Regions from separate parts of the Streptomyces sp. NPDC110618 genome, predicted to be linked through region 4. Evidence: riboswitches for the same ligand, from Rfam matches in the RefSeq annotation. Region 4 holds a riboswitch; each other region holds the start of a gene.
The links. A riboswitch is a leader RNA that binds a small molecule or an ion and turns the genes downstream of it on or off. The one in region 4 is predicted to bind cobalamin.

Region 1 (5,030 bases), on a different contig from region 4:
GGACGGAGCTGCGCCGCCTGCGCCGCAACGGCTTCGCGGTGAACCGGGAGCGGTCCGAGCGCGGCCTCGTCGCCGTCGGCGTCCTGGTGCGCGACCGGGACGGTACGGCGCTGGCGGGCCTGTCGGTGTCGCTGCCGAGCGTCCGCTACGACGCGCAGCTGCTCCCCGCCCTGGTGGCGACGCTGGAGGCGGCGGCGCGGGCGGTGGAACGGGACCTGGCGGAGGAGAGGTAGCGCGTCCCCAGGCACACCCCAACTGTCTTACATAGAGAACAGTTGCATTATCTTCCGTCCGTTTCATTGACGCGACGTAAAGCGAAATGCCATTCTCCACGGCACCACGCCGGACGCGCGCCGTGCCCCTCTCCCCCACCGCGTGCGCGGAGCCGAGCGCTTCCACACTTCGGAGTCCCGCCCCCGGAGACCCGAAGTCCCAGTCAGGGAGAACAACAGCAATGACGTTCAACAACGGGACGACGACGTCCCAGGGCCCAACCGCGGGGGCCGCCCGGACGCCGGGCTACGCGGGAACACTGGCTGCCGCCTGCGGCGCGGTCTTCGTGGCACAGACCGCGAACGCGCTGCCGGCCTCGCTGAACGGACTGTTCCAGCAGGACCTCAACACCCACGGCTCACAACTGACCTGGATCACCGCGGCGTTCATGCTCGCGGTGGTGTGCTTCGAGTTCACCTTCGGCGTCCTCGGCGACCTGTTCGGCCGCCGCAGGCTCGTCCTGGCGGGTACCGCGCTGGTCGCCGCGGGCAGCACGGTCGCCGCCCTCGCCCCTTCCGTGCAGGTGCTGTGGATCGGCGCCGCCTTGAACGGCCTCGGCGCCGGTGCCATGTTCCCCGGTTCGCTCACCGCGCTGACCGCCGTCACCCGTGACTCGCGCCAGCGGTCCCACGCTGTCGCCGTGTGGGCCGGGTTCCTGTCCGCCGGTGCCGCCGTGTCGCCGCTGATCGGCGGCATGTTCGCCAAGGTCGGTTCCTGGCGCGGCTCGTTCTGGGTGCTCGTCGGCCTGGCCCTGGTCAGCATGGCGCTCACCGCCACGCTGGCCACGGAGTCCAGGGCGCCCGAGGGCCGCAAGCTCGACGTGGCCGGTCAGATCACCTTCGCGATCGGCCTCATCCTGGTGCTGTTCGCCGCCGTCGAGGGCCCCGAGTCCGGCTGGACGACCCTGCCGGTCATGCTCTCCCTCGCCCTCGGCGTGGTGATCCTCCTGGCCTTCGTGGTGGTCGAACTGGGCGCGGAGTCCCCCATCTTCGACCTCCGGCTGTTCCGCAACCGCGCCTTCGCCGTCTCCTCCCTCGCCGCGGTCATCGGCATGCTGGCCTTCCTCGGCGCCTGCTTCGCCTCCAGCATGTGGCTGGGCCCGGTGCAGCACCAGGACCCGATCCGGGTGGCACTGCCCTTCCTGCTCCTGCAGGGACCGGCGTTCGTCCTCATCCCGGTCGTCTCCCGGCTGCTCCACCGGGTCGCCCCGGCCTGGCTGCTGACCTCCGGTTTCGTGCTAATCGCGATCGGCGCCCTGATGTGCACGCAGTTGGACGTCACGAACACCGACCTCGGCCCGTTCCTGCTGCCCGCCCTGCTGATCGGCATCGGCTTCGCCCTGAGCGTCAGCTCCGTGACGGCCGTGGCGCTCAGCAGCGTGCCCGCGCATCTGTCCGGCATGGCCAGCGCCACCACCAACATGCTGCGCGACCTGGGCTTCGCCCTCGGCCCGGTGGTCGTCGGCGCGGTCGCCCTCAGCAACGCCGGCTCGGCCTTCACGTCCAGCCTGTCCGGGGCCACCACCCTGTCCAGCGGCGACGCGATGGCGGCCCGTCAGATAGCCGAGGCGGGCGGCCCCATCGCCGTCAACAGCCTGCCCGCCGAAGCCCCGGGCGCCGCCGCCCACGGCCTGGCCCTGGACGCCCTCGGCACCGGCTTCAGCACGGCGTACCTGGTCTGCGCGGTAGCGGCCCTGGTCGCCGCGGCCCTCGCCGCCCTCGGCATGATCGGCATCCGCTCGGACGCGGCGAACGAGGCGAAGACCTCGGCCACGGTTCCCCCGACCGAATGGGCGGAGCCGACGGCCGACGCCGCCCGCCCCTGACCACCACGTCCACACCCGAACCCGCGCCCGCCGGAGACCGTGTCCGGCGGGCGCGTCCGCCTTTGCCGCCGGACGGATGCCCGGCGGCAAACCCGCGCGCCGGAGCATGAGTTGACCGCTCCGGCGCACTGCGCTGCCGGTTCCTGTGGCTGATCGCACAAAAGGCGCCCTGGCGTGCCCAACCCCCGTTCTGCGATGCTTCGTTCCGACAAGCGACGGCGGAACGAGGAAGCCGGTGGGAATCCGGCACGGTACCGCCACTGTGTAGGGGGAGCGACTCCGCCCATGGCCACCGTCCCGCAAGGGGTGGGAAGGCCGGAGAAGCTGTGATCCCGAGTCAGGAGACTCACGCCGTCGCACCTCGAAGTACGGGGCGGATTTCCCCGAGAGAGGCGGTGGCACTCGTGTGCCTGTGCAGGTGTGTCGGCGGCCGTGGGCTGCCCGTGTTCCGTCGGAGCCGTCGCGTGACGAGTGACGTGCCCTTGCTCCGCTTCCGGTTCTAGCGAGCCTCCCTCCCCTTTCTCAACGGGCCTTCCCCGTACGCCCCTTCACCGCACCGCCACCGCGTGCCGCGCGCTGCCGGTGCGTCTGTCACGCATGCCATCCGGAGCTGCCTGTGTCCGTACGTCGTTCCCTCCTGCCCTCGGCCGCCGCCGTCCTCACCACCGTCCTCGCCCTCACGCTCACCGCGTGCGGTGACCCCGATGCCCCCGCCGGCGCCAAAGCGCAGGCGCCGCAGGCTGGTTGCATCAAGGACTTCGACCCGGGCACGGACTACTTCCCGGTCAAGTCGCAGGTGAAGCACGCCAAGAACTTCACCCTCCGCTACGAGAAGAGCTACCAGGTCCTCACCGTCAAGGAGCCCTACCCGAAGGGCAGGCCGGAGTCGTACGTCCTGGTCAAGTGCGGTGCTCCGAAGCCGGAGTTGACGGGGGCGCTGGCCAAGGCGCAGCAGATCACCGTGCCGATCAAGAGCCTGTACTCCGCCTCCACCACCCATCTGCCGCTGCTCACCGAGACCGGCACCCTGGACGTGCTGACCGGTGTCGCGAGCAAGGCGAACATCTCCTCCGCCGAGGTGATCGAGCGGGTGGAGGAGGGCAAGGTCACCGAGTACGCCAAGGACCGCGCCATCAACGCCGAGACGGTCATCGGCGAGCAGCCGGACGTCCTGATGACCCAGGGCACCGACGACCCGCAGTACCCGAAGCTGCGTCAGGCGGGAATCGCGGTGGTCGCCAACGCCGAGTGGCTGGAGCCCAGTCCGCTCGGCCGTGCCGAGTGGGTGAAGGCGATGGCCGCGCTCACCGGCGCGGAGAAGCGGGCCGACGAGCTGTTCGACACCGTCGAGGCCGACTACCGCGAGGTCGCCGAGAAGGCGGCCAAGGTGTCCGAACCCGTACAGGTGCTGCCCGGCACGATGTATCAGGGGACCTGGTACATGCCCGCCGGGGGCAGTTACGCGGCCCGGCTCATCAAGGACGCCGGCGGCACCTACCCCTGGTCGGGCAAGGGTGGTTCCGGGAATCTCCAGCTCAACTTCGAGGCCGTGTACGCCAAGGGCGGCGACGCCCCGGTCTGGCTCGCCGACCAGCGGTGGAAGTCCACCGCCGACGCGGAGAAGGCGGACCCCCGGTACGGGAAGCTGAAGGCCGTCAGCGACGGCGAGGTCTGGACGAACACCAAGGCGCTCGGCCCCGGCGGCGGCAACGAGTACTACGAACGCGGCGTCCTGCGCCCCGACCTGGTCCTCGCCGACCTGTTCGCGCTGCTCCACCCGGAGCAGGCGAAGGGCCACACCTTCACCTTCTACCGGCAGGTGCCCAAGGCATGACGACGGCCCTGGCCATCGAGCCCGAGAAGCCGGCAGCGACGCGACCGGGGCGGCGGCGCGCTGCCGTCGTCCTGGCCCTCGCGGCCGGTACCGCCGCGCTGTTCGTCCTCACCGTCGCGACCGGCTCCCACCGGGTGCCGGTCGCGGAGGTGGTACGGGTCCTGCTGGGCGGCGCCGCGAAGGACCCGCGCTGGACCGTGATCGTCGAGGAGGTGCGGCTGCCCCGCGCGCTGACGGCCACCGCCGTGGGCGCCGCCCTCGCGGTGGCGGGCGTGCAGATGCAGACGCTGTTCCGCAACGCGCTGGCCGATCCGTACTCCCTGGGCGTGAGTTCGGGCGCGAGCATGGGCGTCGCCGCCGTGGTCGTCGGCACCGGCGGGGTCGCCGGGAGCTTCACCGGGGACCTGGCCGGTCTTGGGCGGGTGGGTGTCGTCCTCGCCGCCTCGATCGGCGCCGCCGCCGTACTGGCGCTCGTGCTGCTGCTGTCGCGCTGGGTGCGCTCGGCCGTCACCCTGCTGGTCATCGGCGTGATGATCGGCTCGGCGGCCACCGCCGTGGTGGGCGTGATGCTCGTGTACGCCCGGCCCGAGCGGGCCCAGCAGTTCGTGATGTGGGGTTTGGGCAGCTTCGGCGCCACCACCTGGCCCGACCTGAAGGTGATGCTGCCGGTCGTCGGCGCCGGGCTGCTGCTGGCCGCGCTGACCGCCAAGCGCCTCAACGCCCTGCTGCTCGGCGAGGACTACGCCCGCACCATGGGCCTGAACGTACGGCGCAGCCGCGACCTCGCCCTGCTCGGCACCTCGGTGCTGGCGGGCGCGGCCACCGCCTTCTGCGGCCCGATCGCCTTCCTGGGCCTGGCCGTTCCGCACCTGACCCGGGTGGCCCTCGGCACCTCGGACCACCGGGCGCTGATCCCCGCGTCCATGCTCGCCGGAGCCTTCCTGGCCCTGGCCTGCGCGCTGCTGAGCCAGCCGCCGGGCACCGACTCCGTGCTGCCGCTGAACGCCATCACCTCCCTGTTCGGCGCACCCGTCGTCATCACGTTCCTGATCCGCAGCCGCCGCGGCGTACAAGGAGTGGCCTCGTGACCGAGACGCT
Region 2 (5,030 bases), on a different contig from region 4:
GGAATGAAAGGCAGTCCTGTCGGCGCGCCCGACTCGATGAGCCGCCAGAGCGCGTCGGTGTCCGCGTGCTGTTCGATCAGGTCGCCGAGCCGGTCGAGCTGCTCCTCGCGCAGCGCGGCGAAGGAGGTGTCGGCGGCCGGGACGAAACGCCGGCCGGCGGCGGCCGCCACCTCGCGCAGGAAGGCGCGCCGGAAGCCGTCCGACTCCAGCGAGCCGTGCCAGTGGGTGCCCCAGGTCTGCCCGACCCGGCAGCCGTCCAGGAAGGGCTCGCCGCCGGCGACTTCGGCGACCCCGTGGTGGATCTCGTACCCCTCGACGGTCTCCCCGAGGGCTTCGCCGACGGGCCGGGTGAGGGTCTTCTCGCGGGCGAACCGCACCCGTACGGGCAGGATGCCGAGCCCGTCGACCTGTCCCCGGCGGCTCTCCACGTCGTCCTCGATGTGCTCGCCGAGCACCTGGAAGCCACCGCAGATGCCGAGGACGGGCCGTTGTTCGGCGGCCCGGCGCACCAGGGCGTCGGCCAGCCCCCGCGCGCGCAGCCACTCCAGCGCCTTGACGGTGCCGCGGGTGCCGGGGACGACGACGAGGTCGGCGTCGGCCAGCTCCTCGGGCCGGTCCACGAACCGCACCACGACGCCGGGTTCGGCGGCGAGCGCGTCCACGTCGGTGAAGTTGGACATCAGCGGCACGGCGCACACGGCCACGCGCAGCACGTCCTCGCCGACGGGGGAGGAGACCTCGGACTCGCGCACGGCACCGCGCAGGGAGACCCGCAGCCCGTCCTCCTCGTCGATGCCGAGCCCGTGCTGGAAGGGCAGTACGCCGTAGGTGTGCCGTCCGGTCAGGCCGTGCAGCATGTCCAGGCCGGGCTCCAGCAGCGAGACGTCGCCGCGGAACTTGTTGACCAGGAACCCGGCGATCAGCCGCTGGTCCTCGGGCGACAGTAGCGCCACCGTCCCGAAGAAGGAGGCGAAGACACCGCCCCGGTCGATGTCACCGACCACCACCACCGGCAGATCGGCATTGCGGGCGATGCCCATGTTGACGATGTCGGTGCGCCGCAGATTGATCTCGGCCGGGCTGCCCGCCCCCTCACAGATCACCGCGTCATACGTGCCCCGCAACTCGGCGAGGCAGTCGAGCACCGTCCCCAGCAACTGCTGCTGCCGTCCGCCGTGGTAGCCACGCGCGCTCAGCTCGCCCACCGGCTTGCCCATGAGCACGACCTGGCTGCTCTGATCGCCGCCCGGCTTGAGCAGCACGGGGTTCATCAGCGCGGTCGGCTCCACCCGGCAGGCCTGCGCCTGCATGGCCTGCGCCCGCCCGATCTCGGCGCCCTCGCGGGTGACGAAGGAGTTCAGCGACATGTTCTGCGCCTTGAACGGCGCGACCTTGACGCCCTGCCGGACCAGCCAGCGGCAGATCCCGGCGGTCACCACGCTCTTGCCCGCGTCGGAGGTCGTCCCGGCGACGAGCAGCCCCCCGCCGCTCATGACCGCCTCCCCCGCACCACGCGGCGCGCGGCGGCACTGACCCCCAGCGTCAGCCAGCTCACCCGCCGCGACAGCCGTACGGCACGCTCGATGTCGGCGACTTCCACGGCCCGTCCCTCCGGGTTCAGCACCGGCCGGTGCTCCACACGCCCGCCGTACGACAGGGTCCCGCCGAGCCGCACTCCGAGCGCCCCGGCGAACGACGCCTCCACCGGCCCGGCGTTGGGGCTCGGGTGCCTGTCCGCGTCGGCACGCCAGGCCCGTACCGCACCCCGCGGATCGCCCCCGGCGACGGCGGCGAGTACGGCGGTCAGCCGCGCCCCCGGCCAGCCGGCGACGTCGTCGAGGCGGGCCGAGGCCCAGCCGTAGCGCAGGTAGCGGGGCGACTTGTGGCCGACCATGGCGTCGAGCGTGTTCACGGCCCGGAAGCCGAGCAGCCCCGGCACCCCGCCCACGGCGCCCCACACGAGCGCGCCCACAACGGCGTCGGAGGTGTTCTCGGCGACGGACTCCACCACGGCCCGCGCGATGCCGTCGGCGTCCAGCGCCTGCGGGTCCCGCCCGCACAGATGCGGCAGCCGGGATCGCGCCGCCTCGATGTCCCCCGCCTCAAGGGCCCGCCCGACGGTCCGGGCCTCGCGGGAGAGCGAAGTCCCGCCGACAACAGCCCAAGTGGCGACCCCGGTCAACGCGACGGACGCGATCGGGGACCGGCGCACGGCACGCGACGCAAGCACCCCCAGCGCCACGGCGCCACCGGCGCACACGCCCGCGTGCACCACGCCCCGGCCGCGGTCGTCCCGCCACAACAGCCGTTCCACGGCGCCCGCGGCCCGCCCGAACACGGCGACCGGATGCCCCCGGCGCGGATCGCCGAGCAGCAGGTCGCCCAGGAGGCCGGCGGCGGTGCCGTACGCGAAGACGCGATCGGCCCGCATCGGCTCAGCCGATCGTGGAGTCAGAAAGGGTTCTGGTGCTGGATGTCGATCGGCATGCGGGCATCGCGATATGTCCTCACTCAGGGTGTCCACGCCCTGGCTCGACGAGACCGGCGGTGAGAGTTCCTGGCTCCCGGGGGTTACTACCCCGGTGACAGTGGCGGGACCGCGCCGGATTCGCACCGGCTTCCTCTCCTGCCGCCGTAATTGGCTCGGGCAGTCCACCACGCCCCCGAATGAGCCGTCAACTTGCCGTTGACCTGCGAGGGGAGAGTGTGCTGAGGCCCACACCGGGTCTGTGGGGGCGACGATGCCTCAGGTGTTTCACCCACATGAGCTGACTACGGGGAATCACCTTGCGGCTGCGTGAGGTGACGAACTGGAATACCTGAACCGACCGAGCACAGCCGAGGGGGAGGCCGGGTCCGTGGCGTACGTGGGCGAAATGGTGCTGGACGACGGGCAGATCGTGCTGCTGGAGGTGGCGGGCGACGGACCGGCCGGGGTGCAGCGCGTCTCGCGCGGCGGCCAGGTCGCGGGCGCGGCGGAAACCCTCCAACAGGCGCTCGCCCGGGTCCGCCCGGCGCTGGGAGCGGTCCTGGACAACGCCCGCGCCCTGCCCAGATCGCCCGACTCGGTCACGGTCGAATTCGGCATCACGCTGAGCGCGGAGGCGGGCGTGGTCGTCGCCCGGGGCTCCACCGAGGCGCACTTCACGGTCACCATGAACTGGGCGAACGCCCCCGAACTGCCCACCCAGCGCGACACCGATGCCGGCCCCTGACGACGAACTCCCCCTCGGCATCGCCCGCTTCTGGAGAACGGACGGCCAGGTCACCGGCACGGGTTTCCTGATCGCCGAGAACACGCTGTGCACGTGCGCGCATGTGGTGGCGAACGCGCTGGGGGTGCCCGACACGGAGCCGGTGCCGCCTGGCGAGCCGGTGGCGGTCGACTTCCCCTTGCTGACCGTCCCCTCCGCCCGCGTACCGGCGCGGGTCACGCACTGGCGCCCCGTGGCGTCGGACGGCGGCGGCGACATCGCGCTGCTGAGCCTGGACCCGGTGCCGGGGACGAGGGCCGTACGCCTGGCGGGCGGTACGTCGGTCTGGGACCACCCGTTCCGAGTCCTGGGCTTCCCCCTGCGCACCGACGACCACGGAGTCTGGGTGGACGGCCGCCTCCGAGCCCCGGTGGGCAAGGGCTGGACGTCGATGGAGCCGAGGGAACGAACGATCGGCCGGGGCTTCTCGGGCGGCCCGGTCTGGGACACGGAACAGGGCGGGGTCGTCGGCATGACGGTGGCCGCGGACACGGGGGCGGGCGCGAGCACGGCGTACCTCATCCCGGCCGCGTACCTGTTGGGCCTGGACCCTGCCCTGTGCCCGTCCCCCTTCCGGGGCCTGGAGGCCTTCCGGGAACAGGACGCGGCGGTGTTCTTCGCCCGCCAGGCGGACAGCCGGCGCATCGCGCAGGCGCTGCGCGAGCACCCGTTCGTGCCGGTGGCGGGGGCGTCGGGGGTGGGGAAGTCCTCGCTGGTACGAGCCGGGGTACTGCCCCTGCTCCGCGCGGCGGGCTATTCGGTGACGGACTTCGCGGGCCAGCCGGACGTGGACCCGGTACGGACGCTGGGGGAGGCGCTGAGGGGTCAGTTCCCGTCGGTACGGGACCTGGCGCGTGACCTGGGCCGGGACCGCGAGACGGCGACGCTGCTGGGCGCGGCCGTGCTGAGGGAGTCGGGCCCGGCCGGACACGTGGTGTTGCTGGACCAGTTCGAGGAGACGGTAGGGGCGCGCCCGGCGGACGCGCGTGCGCTGCTCGACGTACTGCTGCCCATGGCCCGGGCCACGCACCCGGAGCGCCGCCGCCTGCGCGTGCTGGCGACGCTGCGCTCGGCGTCTCTGGAGGAACTGGTCACGGGCGGCCGCGCGGAGGCGTTGAGCGGCACGGTCCAGATGGTGGCCCCCATGACCCCGGCCCAGCTGGACGAGGTGGTCCGCCGCCCGGTCGACGCGATTCCGGGGGTGGAATTCGAACCGGGCCTGCCGGAACTGCTGGTGGCGGAGGCGGGGGGCGAGCCGGGGGCGCTCCCGCTGGTCGAGTTCGCGTTGGCGGAGCTGTGGGACCGCAGGGAGCACGGCCGCCTGACGCACGCCGCGTACCGGGGAATCGGAGGCGTGGAGGGAGCGCTGTCCCGGTACGCGGACCATCAACTCACCCAGGTCTGCAAGTCCTCGGACGGTCCCGACGAGGCGACGGCACGCCGTCTCTTCGAGCGGCTGGCGCGTCCGGTGCGGGGCAAGGAGTACGCCCGGGTCGCGCGGTCCTTCGACCAACTGCCGGCTGAATTGCGCGTGGCCGCACAGGCGTTGGCGGGGACTCGGCTGCTGGTCATCTCACGGGACAGCTCGGGGCGGGAGACGGTGGCGCTGGCGCACGAGGCACTGGTCCGGCAATGGCCCACCCTGCGGGGGTGGCTGGACGAGTCCCGTGACTTCCTGGCCTGGCACGAGAAGCTCCGGGGGCGGGTCCGGGAGTGGGAGGAGAGCGGGCGGCACGAGGATCTGCTGCTGCGGGGGCAGGAGTTGGGGGCGGCTCG
Region 3 (5,030 bases), on a different contig from region 4:
CCCGTTCTTCTACTGGTACCAGCTGGCGTGGGTGGTCCTGACCACCGCGCTGACCCTGGCCGCGTACACGCTGCGCCGGCTCGACCGGCGCTCCCGCGGGGCGGCGCCCGACGGCGAGTGAACCGGCGCGGGGCGCGGCCGGACTCGTACAGAATTTCCTCCATGGACTTCGAGATCCGGCCGGCCAGACCCGCCGAGTACGACGAACTCGGCGAGATCACCGCGCAGGCGTACCTGAGGGACGGACTGCTCGCCTTCGGCGACGCCGACTGGTACCTCAGCGAGCTGAAGGACGTGGCCAGGCGCGCCGCCGCCGCGGACGTCCTGGTCGCCGCCGACTCCGGCCGCCTCCTCGGCGGCGTCACCTACGTCCCCTCCGGCGGTCCGATGGCCGACCTCGCCCGCCCCGGAGAGGCCGAGATCCGTATGCTCGCGGTCGCCCACGAGGCCCGCGGCCGGGGTGTCGGCCAGGCCCTGGTCCAGGCGTGCGTCGACCGCGCCACGGGCACGTCGGCGGGCATCGTCCTGTCCACCCAGCCCTCGATGCGCGCCGCCCACCGCATCTACGAACGCCTGGGTTTCAACCGCGCCCCGGAGCGGGACTGGCACCCGTTGCCGGAGCACCCCGAGTTCACTCTGCTCACCTATGAGTTGACACTCTGAAGCCAGCGCGACACAACATCTGGGGGTGGCGTCGCGGCCCGGCACAAGATGTATGCTCATGCTCGCTGTCGCCGCAGGGGAATCCGGTGCGAATCCGGAACTGTCCCGCAACGGTGTACTGGCGTGTTTCCGCACGCCTGTTCAGTCCGAGGACCTGCCGACAGTGCGCCCGGCCGTCCGGTCCGGGTGCCCGACGTCCGGGCCTCGTGGGATGGGCCGGTGGACGCGACGCCCCGTGCGCTCGTGCTGCCCGCTGCCCTCCGCGTGGCCCCGTGCCGAGCGAGGGAGAGCCCCACGTGACCATCGCGCCAGCCGATCCGGCTTCAGCCGCACCGGTGGAGACCGACGGTCCCGGTGCCGCGCTGCTGCGGACCCTGACCGAGCTGACCGCCGACCTCCCCGACGCCGACCCCGGACGGGTCGCCGCCGCCGCGCTGCGCGGCCGGTCCGCCCGCGCGGACGAGGCGGAGCTGCGCGAACTGGCCACCGAGGCGGCCGCCGGGCTCATCTCCGAGGACCCCGCATACTCGCGGCTGGCCGCCAGGCTGCTGACCATCTCCATCGCCGCCGAGGCCGCCTCGCAGGGCGTCACCCGCTTCACCGAGTCCGTGGCGGTCGGTCACCGCGAGGGGCTCATCGCCGACCGGACCGCCGAGTTCGTACGGCTGCACGGCGAGCGGCTGGACGCGGTCATCGACACCGGCGCCGACGACCGCTTCGGCTACTTCGGGCTGCGCACCCTGCACAGCCGCTACCTGCTGCGGCACCCGATCACCCGCAAGGTCGTCGAGACGCCCCAGCACTTCATGCTCCGCGTCGCCGCCGGACTCGCCGAGGACGACAGCGCGCGGTCCGTGGACGAGGTCGCCGCGCTCTACGGGCTGATGAGCCGGCTCGACTACCTGCCCTCCTCCCCCACGCTGTTCAACTCCGGCACCCGGCACCCCCAGATGTCGTCCTGCTACCTCCTGGACTCCCCCAAGGACGAGCTGGACTCCATCTACGACCGCTACCACCAGGTCGCCCGGCTCTCCAAGCACGCCGGCGGCATCGGGCTCTCCTACTCCCGTATCCGCAGCCGGGGTTCGCTGATCCGCGGTACCAACGGGCACTCCAACGGCATCGTGCCGTTCCTGAAGACGCTGGACGCCTCGGTGGCGGCCGTGAACCAGGGCGGGCGGCGCAAGGGCGCGGCGGCGGTGTACCTGGAGACCTGGCACTCCGACATCGAGGAGTTCCTGGAGCTGCGGGACAACACCGGTGAGGACGCCCGCCGTACGCACAACCTGAACCTCGCGCACTGGATCCCGGACGAGTTCATGCGCCGGGTCAACGCCGACGAGCAGTGGAGCCTGTTCTCCCCGGCCGACGTGCCCGAGCTGGTGGACCTGTGGGGCGAGGAGTTCGACGCCGCCTACCGCAAGGCCGAGCAGGCCGGGCTCGCCCGGAAGACCATCGCGGCGCGCGATCTGTACGGCCGGATGATGCGCACCCTGGCGCAGACCGGCAACGGCTGGATGACCTTCAAGGACGCCGCCAACCGCACCGCCAACCAGACCGCGCTGCCGGGCCATGTCGTGCACTCCTCCAACCTGTGCACGGAGATCCTGGAGGTCACCGACGACGGGGAGACCGCGGTCTGCAACCTGGGCTCGGTCAACCTCGGCGCCTTCGTGCGCGACGGCGACCTGGACTGGGAGCGGCTGGACGAGACGGTCCGCACGGCCGTGACCTTCCTGGACCGCGTGGTGGACATCAACTTCTACCCGACCGAGCAGGCGGGCCGCTCCAACGCCAAGTGGCGTCCGGTGGGCCTGGGCGCGATGGGTCTGCAGGACGTCTTCTTCCAGCTGCGGCTGCCCTTCGACTCCGCCGAGGCCAAGGCGCTGTCCACCCGGATCGCCGAGCGGATCATGCTCGCCGCCTACGAGGCCTCCGCCGACCTCGCCGAGCGCAACGGCCCGCTCCCGGCCTGGGAGAAGACCCGTACGGCCCGGGGCGTGCTGCACCCCGACCACTACGACGTCGAGCTGACCTGGCCGGAGCGGTGGGCGGCGCTGCGCTCCCGGATCGCCGGGGTCGGGCTGCGCAACTCGCTGCTGCTGGCGATCGCGCCCACGGCGACCATCGCCTCCATCGCGGGCGTGTACGAGTGCATCGAGCCGCAGGTGTCCAACCTGTTCAAGCGCGAGACGCTGTCGGGCGAGTTCCTCCAGGTCAACTCCTATCTGGTGAAGGACCTCAAGGAGCTGGGCGTGTGGGACGCCCGCACCCGGGAAGCGCTGCGCGACGCCAACGGCTCGGTGCAGGGCTTCGCCTGGATCCCGGAGGAGGTGCGCGAGCTGTACCGCACGGCGTGGGAGATCCCGCAGCGCGGTCTGATCGACATGGCGGCGGCCCGGACCCCGTTCCTGGACCAGTCGCAGTCCCTGAACCTGTTCCTGGAGACGCCGACCATCGGCAAGCTCTCCTCGATGTACGCCTACGCCTGGAAGTCCGGGCTGAAGACCACGTACTACCTGCGCTCGCGCCCGGCGACCCGGATCGCCCGCGCCGCCCAGGCCACCGTCCCCGTCCAGCAGGCCGCCGACCCCGAGGCGGTCGCCTGCTCCCTTGAGAACCCCGAGTCCTGCGAGGCCTGCCAGTAATGTCCACCCGTAACCAGAACCTGCTCGACCCGGGCTTCGAACTGACTCTGCGCCCCATGCGCTACCCGGACTTCTACGAGCGCTACCGGGACGCGATCAAGAACACCTGGACCGTCGAGGAGGTCGACCTCCACTCGGACGTCGCCGACCTGGCGAAGCTGACCCCCGCCGAGCAGCACCTGATCGGGCGGCTGGTCGCCTTCTTCGCGACCGGTGACTCGATCGTCGCGAACAACCTGGTGCTGACGCTGTACAAGCACATCAACTCCCCCGAGGCGCGGCTGTACCTGAGCCGCCAGCTCTTCGAGGAGGCCGTGCACGTCCAGTTCTATCTGACGCTGCTGGACACCTACCTCCCCGACCCGGAGGACCGCGCCGCCGCGTTCGACGCCGTGGAGAACATCCCCTCCATCCGCGAGAAGGCCGGGTTCTGCTTCAAGTGGATCAACGAGGTGGAGAAGCTGGAGCGCCTGGAGTCACAGGCGGACCGGCGGCGCTTCCTGCTCAACCTGATCTGCTTCGCGGCCTGCATCGAGGGCCTGTTCTTCTACGGCGCCTTCGCGTACGTCTACTGGTTCCGCAGCCGGGGCCTGCTGCACGGCCTGGCGACCGGCACCAACTGGGTGTTCCGGGACGAGACGATGCACATGAGCTTCGCCTTCGACGTGGTGGACACCGTCCGCAAGGAGGAGCCGGAACTGTTCGACGACCGGCTCCAGCAGGAGGTCACCGACATGCTGCGGGAGGCCGTCGCGGCCGAGCTGCAGTTCGCGCGCGACCTGTGCGGCGACGGCCTCCCGGGGATGAACACCGAGTCGATGCGCCAGTACCTGGAGTGCGTCGCCGACCAGCGGCTGACCCGGCTCGGCTTCGCTCCGGTGTACGGCTCGGAGAACCCCTTCTCCTTCATGGAGCTGCAGGGGGTTCAGGAGCTGACCAACTTCTTCGAGCGGCGCCCCTCGGCGTACCAGGTGGCGGTGGAAGGCACCGTCGACCTCGACGAGGACTTCTGAGCCGGGCGGTCCGCCCCGGTGGGGCGGTCCGCGTTCAGCTGGCGGTCGATCCGGCGCTCGTGGCGCATGCCCACGAGCGCCGGGGCCGCGAGGAGGAGGAAGAGAACGGTCACGGTCAGGGTTCCGATGAATGCGTCCATGAAGTAATCGTCGTACGGTGAGAACACTCCTGACAGTGGCAGGACTGCCGCACACCATCGAATTACTGCCAACGGCGTGCGACACTGGCCGCATGCTGAAGAACGTGGCGGTGGTCCTGCTCGACGGTGTGCACCCCTTCGAACTCGGAGTGGTCTGCGAGGTGTTCGGCCTCGACCGCAGTGACCAGGGGCTCCCGGTGTACGACTTCGCGGTCGTCTCGGCCGAGGGCCCCTCGCTGACCACCCATGTCCCCGGCTTCACGGTCAGCACCCCGCACGGCCTGGACCGGCTGGACGAGGCCGATCTGATCGTCGTCCCGGCCGGCAGCCACTACATCGACCGGGAGTACCCGCCCGCGCTGCTGGAGGCCCTGGTCCGCGCCGTGGACCGGGGTGCCCGGGTGCTCAGCGTCTGCTCCGGGGTGTTCGTGCTCGGCGCCGCCGGGCTGCTCGACGGACGGCGCTGTGCCGCGCACTGGATGCAGGCCGAGCAGCTCTCCCGCCGCTACCCGCGCGCGAAGGTCGAGCCCGACGTGCTCTACGTCGACGAGGACCCGGTGATCACC
Region 4 (5,030 bases):
GGAGCATCTGGCTGGCCGGCAGCAGGGGGCGGCGCCAGGACCAACGGGGAAAGGTGTGCAGGGGCGGCGCCTGCGGTGTCTCGGTGAGTTCCCAGGCGAACGGGCCCGCCGAGCCGGTCAGCAGGCCGGGCTGGGCGAGGATGCCGTCGGCCGTGTATCCCGCTCCCTGTCCGGTCCACGGCACGGGCCCGAAGCGGGCGTGCTCGACGGGGCCGTCCTTGGGGAAGAGGGCCACCCAGCCGTGCGCGTGGGCGCGGGAGCCGTCGGTGGGGGCCACGACTTCGTGGTGCAGCCAGATTCCGGCGCCGGTCGCCGGGTCGGTGAGCGTCGTGTACCAGACCTCGGTCCGGCCGGGCTTGCCGTCCCAGCGGGGGGTGAGGTCTCCGGCCCCCTCGGTCGCGCGGGGGAAGCGGAAGCTCGCCAGGAAGGGGGCGAGGCCGGTGGTGAGGGGGAAACGCAGTCGGCCCTCGCCCACCCGTTCGCCGTCCTCGTACAGGGTGAAGGGCAGGACGGTCATCGAGGCGACGGGCCGGGCGGGGGTGATGGACTTCCAGCCGTCGAGGGCCAGGCGGCGGCCGTCCAGGGTGAAGCGGATCCGGTAGCGGATGCGGCGGCGGGCGAGCGGCGATATCTCCAACTCGCCGACGGCTTCGGCGTCGTCGGCCCGGCCCGCGATACGGACCCGGCCGGTCACTCGTGCCCGTGTCGTGCGGTGGGGCAGCAGCACGGACTCCGTGCGCACCACCAGGTCCAGTCGCATCGGGCGGTCGCTGTCCTCACCGGCCAGGCGGACCCGGCCCAGCATCGTCTCGCCGAACGTCGTCGTCCGGGCGCTCATCAGGCACCGGCCCGGCGCCGGCGGGCGCGGGCGAGGTCGTCGAGCATGATGCGTTCCGTGGTCGACAGGTAGACGCCGGCCGCGGCGCGGGCTGCCGCCTCGTCGCGCGCGGCCACCGCTGCCACCACCGGGGCCAGCCGGTCGTGTGCGGTGCGCGCGTCGGCGAAGGGGCCGGCCAGAGCCGCCCGGACCGGCAGGTAGGCGTTGAAGAGGGTGTTGGTGAGCAGGACGTACACCCGGTTGCCGGTGGCGCGAGCCAGTGCCCGGTGCACCTCGGCGTCCGCCAGCTGGGCCGCCTCGCCGCCCTCCGCCTCACCGACGGCCGCCAGCAGGCGGCGCAGGTCGGCGGCCTGGGCCGGGGTGGCGCGGGCGGCGGCGCGCTCGGCGATCAACTCGCCGATACTGCGCCGCACTTCGAAGATCTCGCCGATCCAGTCCGGGCTGTGCCCCACGAGCATGGGCAGCAGATCCGCGCCGCCGTGGCGCAGGAAGTCCCGGACGCGGGTGCCGACTCCGTGCTTGGTCTCCAGCAGCCCGGACTGCACGAGCCGTCCGAACGCGTGCTTGAGCGTGGTGCGGTTGACCCCGAACTCGTCCGCCAGTTCCCGCTCGGGCGGCAGATAGCTCCCGGCGGGGCGGCGGCCGCCGAGGATGTCCTCCCGCAGCCGCTTCTCCAGTAGGTCGACCGTGCTCTCGCGCGGCAGTGCGCCCATCCCTGCCTCCCAGCAGTGCAGTGGTCCAGTGGCTCAGCCACTCAACCACTACGTAGACAGGGCGTCAACAAGTCGGCTCGTGTGGGGCAACGCAAATGGCCCGCCCCGGAGTTCGGGACGGGCCATTTTCTGGAGCGCCGGGCAGGCCTTGCACCTGCATCTCCCCGCAGGAAGCGGGGCGTCTTTCCTTGGACCACCAACGCATCACCGGTTCCCCGGATTTGGGGTGACCAGCGCAAGATCGACTATACCGCATCCGCTCGGCGCCGCGCGTACACCTCGATCTCGATCTTCATCCGGGGGTCGGCCAGCCCGCACACCATCATCGTCGCGGCCGGGCGGACCGCGCCGAACCGGCGGCGCAGCACCGGCCAGCAGGGCTCGAAGTCCGCGCGCTCGGGCAGCAGATAGCGCACCCGCACCACGTCCGCGAAGGTGCAGCCCGCCTCGGTGAGCGCGGACTCGATGGTGCGCAGGCACTGTTCCGCCTGCTCCACCACATCGTCGGAGATGGTCATCGTGGTGTAGTCGAAGCCGGTCGTCCCGGACACATGCACCCAGTCGCCGTCCACCACGGCACGGGCGTAACCGATCTGCTCCTCGAACGTCGAGCCGCTGAGGATCACGCGTCGCTCTGTCATGCGCCGAACGCTAGGTGACCAGGGTCGATACGTCGAATACTGTCAATGGCATCGACCGATATCTCTACGCGTATGGAGACACGCAGAGGGAGGACCATGGAGCGCCCCGAACTGCCCCTCCCCCAGCTGCACGCCTTCGTCGTCCTCGCCGAGGAACTGCACTTCGGACGCGCCGCCGCCCGCCTGGGCATCGCGCAGCCGCCGCTGAGCCAGCAGATCCGCCGGCTGGAGGACAGGGTCGGGCACGCGCTGTTCACCCGTGAGCCGGGGCGGGTCGCGCTCACCCGGGTCGGGCACGAGCTGCTGCCCGCCGCGCGCCGGGCCCTGAGCGACCTCGCCGACGGTCTGGCCGCCGCCCGCGCGGTCGGCAGCGGCCGGACCGGACGGCTGCGGATCGGGTTCGCCGCCTCGCTCGCCCTGACCGTGCTGCCCGGTCTGCTGCGCGACTTCCGGCACAGGTTCCCCGAAGTGCGGCTGGAGATCCGGGAGATGACGACCGCTCCGCAGCTCACCGCGCTGCGCGAGCGGACCCTCGACATCGGTCTGCTGCGGGAGCCCGAGAAGCCGGACGGGGAGCTGGACTTCCGCACCGTGCTCACCGAGCCCTTCGTCGCGGTCCTGCCCAGCGGGCACCCGCTGGCCGCCGGGCGGACCGTTCGACTCGCCGACCTGGCCGGCGCACCGTTCGTCCTGCTGCCCCGGGAGGTCGGTCCGGGGCTGTACGACCGGATCCTCGACCTGTGCGCCGGGGCCGGGTTCGTACCGGACGTCGTCCAGGACGCGGTGGAGTGGCAGACCGTGTGCGCCCTGGTGGAGACCGGGCTCGGCGTCTCGCTGGCACCGGCGAGCATCCGGCGCATCCGCCTCAAGGGGGTCGCCTTCCACCGGATCGAACCCGGCACCGCGCGGACGCGGGTCGCTGTCGCGTGGCGCACATCCGACCGGAACCCCCTGGTCGCCCATCTCCTGGGGACCGTCAGCCCGAAGGCGGCCCAGTGAGCCTGCCGGACACGGTGCGTGCTCCGCGCGAGTGAGCCCGCGTGCGCCGCCCCTGCGCCCCCGAGGCGCGCTTGTCAGCCGAGCTGATCAGGCATTACTGTCACCAGGCCTTGGTGAACGGGAAATCCGGTGCGAAACCGGTGCGGCCCTCGCCACTGTGATCGGGAAGTCCGGCTCCGGCCCTCGCGGGCAGCCACTGGATCGTAGTGATCCGGGAAGGCGGAGCCGGGCGGTGTCACCCGTCAGCCAGGAGACCGGCCAGGGCACGTCAACCATCCACGAGGTGCTGGAGAGGGTCTGCTGCGCCATGCACATAGCCGAGGGTTTCCTGCCACCGGCGCACGCCGTCGCCTGGGGTGTCGCGTCCGCGCCGTTCGTCGTCCACGGAGTCCGCTCCCTCACCCGTGAGGTCAGGGAGCATCCCGAGAGCACCCTGCTCCTCGGCGCCTCCGGCGCCTTCACCTTCGTCCTGTCGGCACTCAAACTGCCCTCGGTGACGGGGAGTTGTTCCCACCCCACCGGCACGGGCCTGGGCGCCATCCTGTTCCGGCCGCCGATCATGGCGGTGCTGGGCACCATCACCCTGCTCTTCCAGGCCCTGCTGCTGGCGCACGGCGGGCTGACCACGCTCGGCGCCAACGTCTTCTCGATGGCGATCGTCGGCCCCTGGGCCGGATACGCCGTCTACAAGCTGCTGCGGCGCTACGACGTCCCGCTGATGGTCGCCGTGTTCTGCGGCGCCTTCGTCGCCGACCTGTCCACGTACTGCGTCACCAGCGTCCAGCTCGCGCTCGCGTTCCCCGACCCGGGCAGCGGATTCCTGGGCGCGCTCGGCAAGTTCGGCTCCATCTTCGCCGTCACCCAGATCCCGCTCGCGGTGAGCGAGGGTCTTCTCACGGTGCTGGTGATGCGGCTGCTGGTGCAGTCCAGCAAGGGCGAGCTGACCCGGCTCGGCGTGCTGATCTCCGGCGGCAGGCAGGCCCGCACCGGGTCGACGGAGACGGAGGCGGTGGCCCGATGAACCGCAACACGAAGATCAACCTGCTGCTCCTGCTCGCGGTCGTCCTGCTCGCGGTCGCGCCGCTGGTGTTCGGGATGGGCGATCACAAGGAGGAGCCGTTCACCGGCGCCGACGGCGAGGCCGAGACCGCGATCACCGAGATCGAACCGGACTACGAGCCGTGGTTCTCGCCGCTGTACGAACCACCGTCCGGCGAGATCGAGTCGGCGCTGTTCTCCCTCCAGGCGGCCCTCGGGGCCGGTGTCCTCGCCTACTACTTCGGCCTGCGGCGCGGCCGCAGGCAGGGCGAGCAGCGGGCCCTGGAGCGCGTGGGCGGCACCAAGGAGTCCGACGGCGAAGAGGGCTGACGCCCCGTGCTGCCGATCGACGCGGCGGCGCACAGCAGCCGCTGGCGCCGCCGCCATCCCGTGGACAAGGCCGTGCTCGGGCTCGGCCTGACCGTGCTCGCGATCTCGCTGCCGCCCTGGCCGGGTGCCGCGCTGGTCCTGGTGACCGCCCTGACGGTGCTGCTGGGTCCGGCGGGTGTGCCCGGCCGGAAGCTCTGGCGGGCCTACCGGGTGCCCCTGGGCTTCTGCGTCACCGGCGCGGCCACCCTGCTCATCCAGGTGGGCGGGCCCGAGGGATTCGTGTCGTACGCCGACGACGGCGCCGTACGGGCCGGGGAACTGATGCTGCGCACCTCGGCGGCCTCGCTGGGCGTGCTGCTGTTCGCGTTCACCACGCCGATGTCGGACCTGTTGCCACGGCTGGTGAAGGCCGGGGTGCCCCCGGCCGTGGTGGACGTGGCGCTGGTGACGTACCGGATGAGCTTCCTGCTG

Region 1: linked by a shared signal. The riboswitch ahead of ACZ7L7_RS17230 (ABC transporter substrate-binding protein) and the one ahead of ACZ7L7_RS14010 (energy-coupling factor ABC transporter permease) in region 4 are both predicted to bind cobalamin.
Region 2: linked by a shared signal. The riboswitch ahead of ACZ7L7_RS12910 (cobalamin biosynthesis protein) and the one ahead of ACZ7L7_RS14010 (energy-coupling factor ABC transporter permease) in region 4 are both predicted to bind cobalamin.
Region 3: linked by a shared signal. The riboswitch ahead of ACZ7L7_RS34300 (ribonucleoside-diphosphate reductase subunit alpha) and the one ahead of ACZ7L7_RS14010 (energy-coupling factor ABC transporter permease) in region 4 are both predicted to bind cobalamin.

What each region holds. Positions count from the first base shown of each region.
Region 1 is NZ_JBVKBN010000008.1:156,893-161,922, forward strand. It holds gene ACZ7L7_RS17220 (IclR family transcriptional regulator) at 1-233, shown strand, start outside; gene ACZ7L7_RS17225 (MFS transporter) at 455-2,098, shown strand; cobalamin riboswitch at 2,282-2,466, shown strand; gene ACZ7L7_RS17230 (ABC transporter substrate-binding protein) at 2,715-3,932, shown strand; gene ACZ7L7_RS17235 (FecCD family ABC transporter permease) at 3,929-5,020, shown strand; gene ACZ7L7_RS17240 (ABC transporter ATP-binding protein) at 5,017-5,030, shown strand, end outside.
Region 2 is NZ_JBVKBN010000005.1:393,378-398,407, forward strand. It holds gene ACZ7L7_RS12905 (cobyric acid synthase) at 1-1,493, opposite strand, end outside; gene ACZ7L7_RS12910 (cobalamin biosynthesis protein) at 1,490-2,431, opposite strand; cobalamin riboswitch at 2,533-2,672, opposite strand; gene ACZ7L7_RS12915 (CU044_2847 family protein) at 2,859-3,215, shown strand; gene ACZ7L7_RS12920 (nSTAND1 domain-containing NTPase) at 3,202-5,030, shown strand, end outside.
Region 3 is NZ_JBVKBN010000030.1:72,428-77,457, reverse strand. It holds gene ACZ7L7_RS34310 (DUF3311 domain-containing protein) at 1-121, shown strand, start outside; gene ACZ7L7_RS34305 (GNAT family N-acetyltransferase) at 163-663, shown strand; cobalamin riboswitch at 716-839, shown strand; gene ACZ7L7_RS34300 (ribonucleoside-diphosphate reductase subunit alpha) at 960-3,311, shown strand; gene ACZ7L7_RS34295 (ribonucleotide-diphosphate reductase subunit beta) at 3,311-4,324, shown strand; gene ACZ7L7_RS34290 (GlxA family transcriptional regulator) at 4,557-5,030, shown strand, end outside.
Region 4 is NZ_JBVKBN010000006.1:181,152-186,181, forward strand. It holds gene ACZ7L7_RS13985 (hypothetical protein) at 1-838, opposite strand, end outside; gene ACZ7L7_RS13990 (FadR/GntR family transcriptional regulator) at 838-1,551, opposite strand; tRNA gene ACZ7L7_RS13995 (tRNA-Gly) at 1,682-1,754, opposite strand; gene ACZ7L7_RS14000 (RidA family protein) at 1,797-2,192, opposite strand; gene ACZ7L7_RS14005 (LysR family transcriptional regulator) at 2,289-3,191, shown strand; cobalamin riboswitch at 3,286-3,468, shown strand; gene ACZ7L7_RS14010 (energy-coupling factor ABC transporter permease) at 3,499-4,212, shown strand; gene ACZ7L7_RS14015 (energy-coupling factor ABC transporter substrate-binding protein) at 4,209-4,559, shown strand; gene cbiQ (cobalt ECF transporter T component CbiQ) at 4,566-5,030, shown strand, end outside.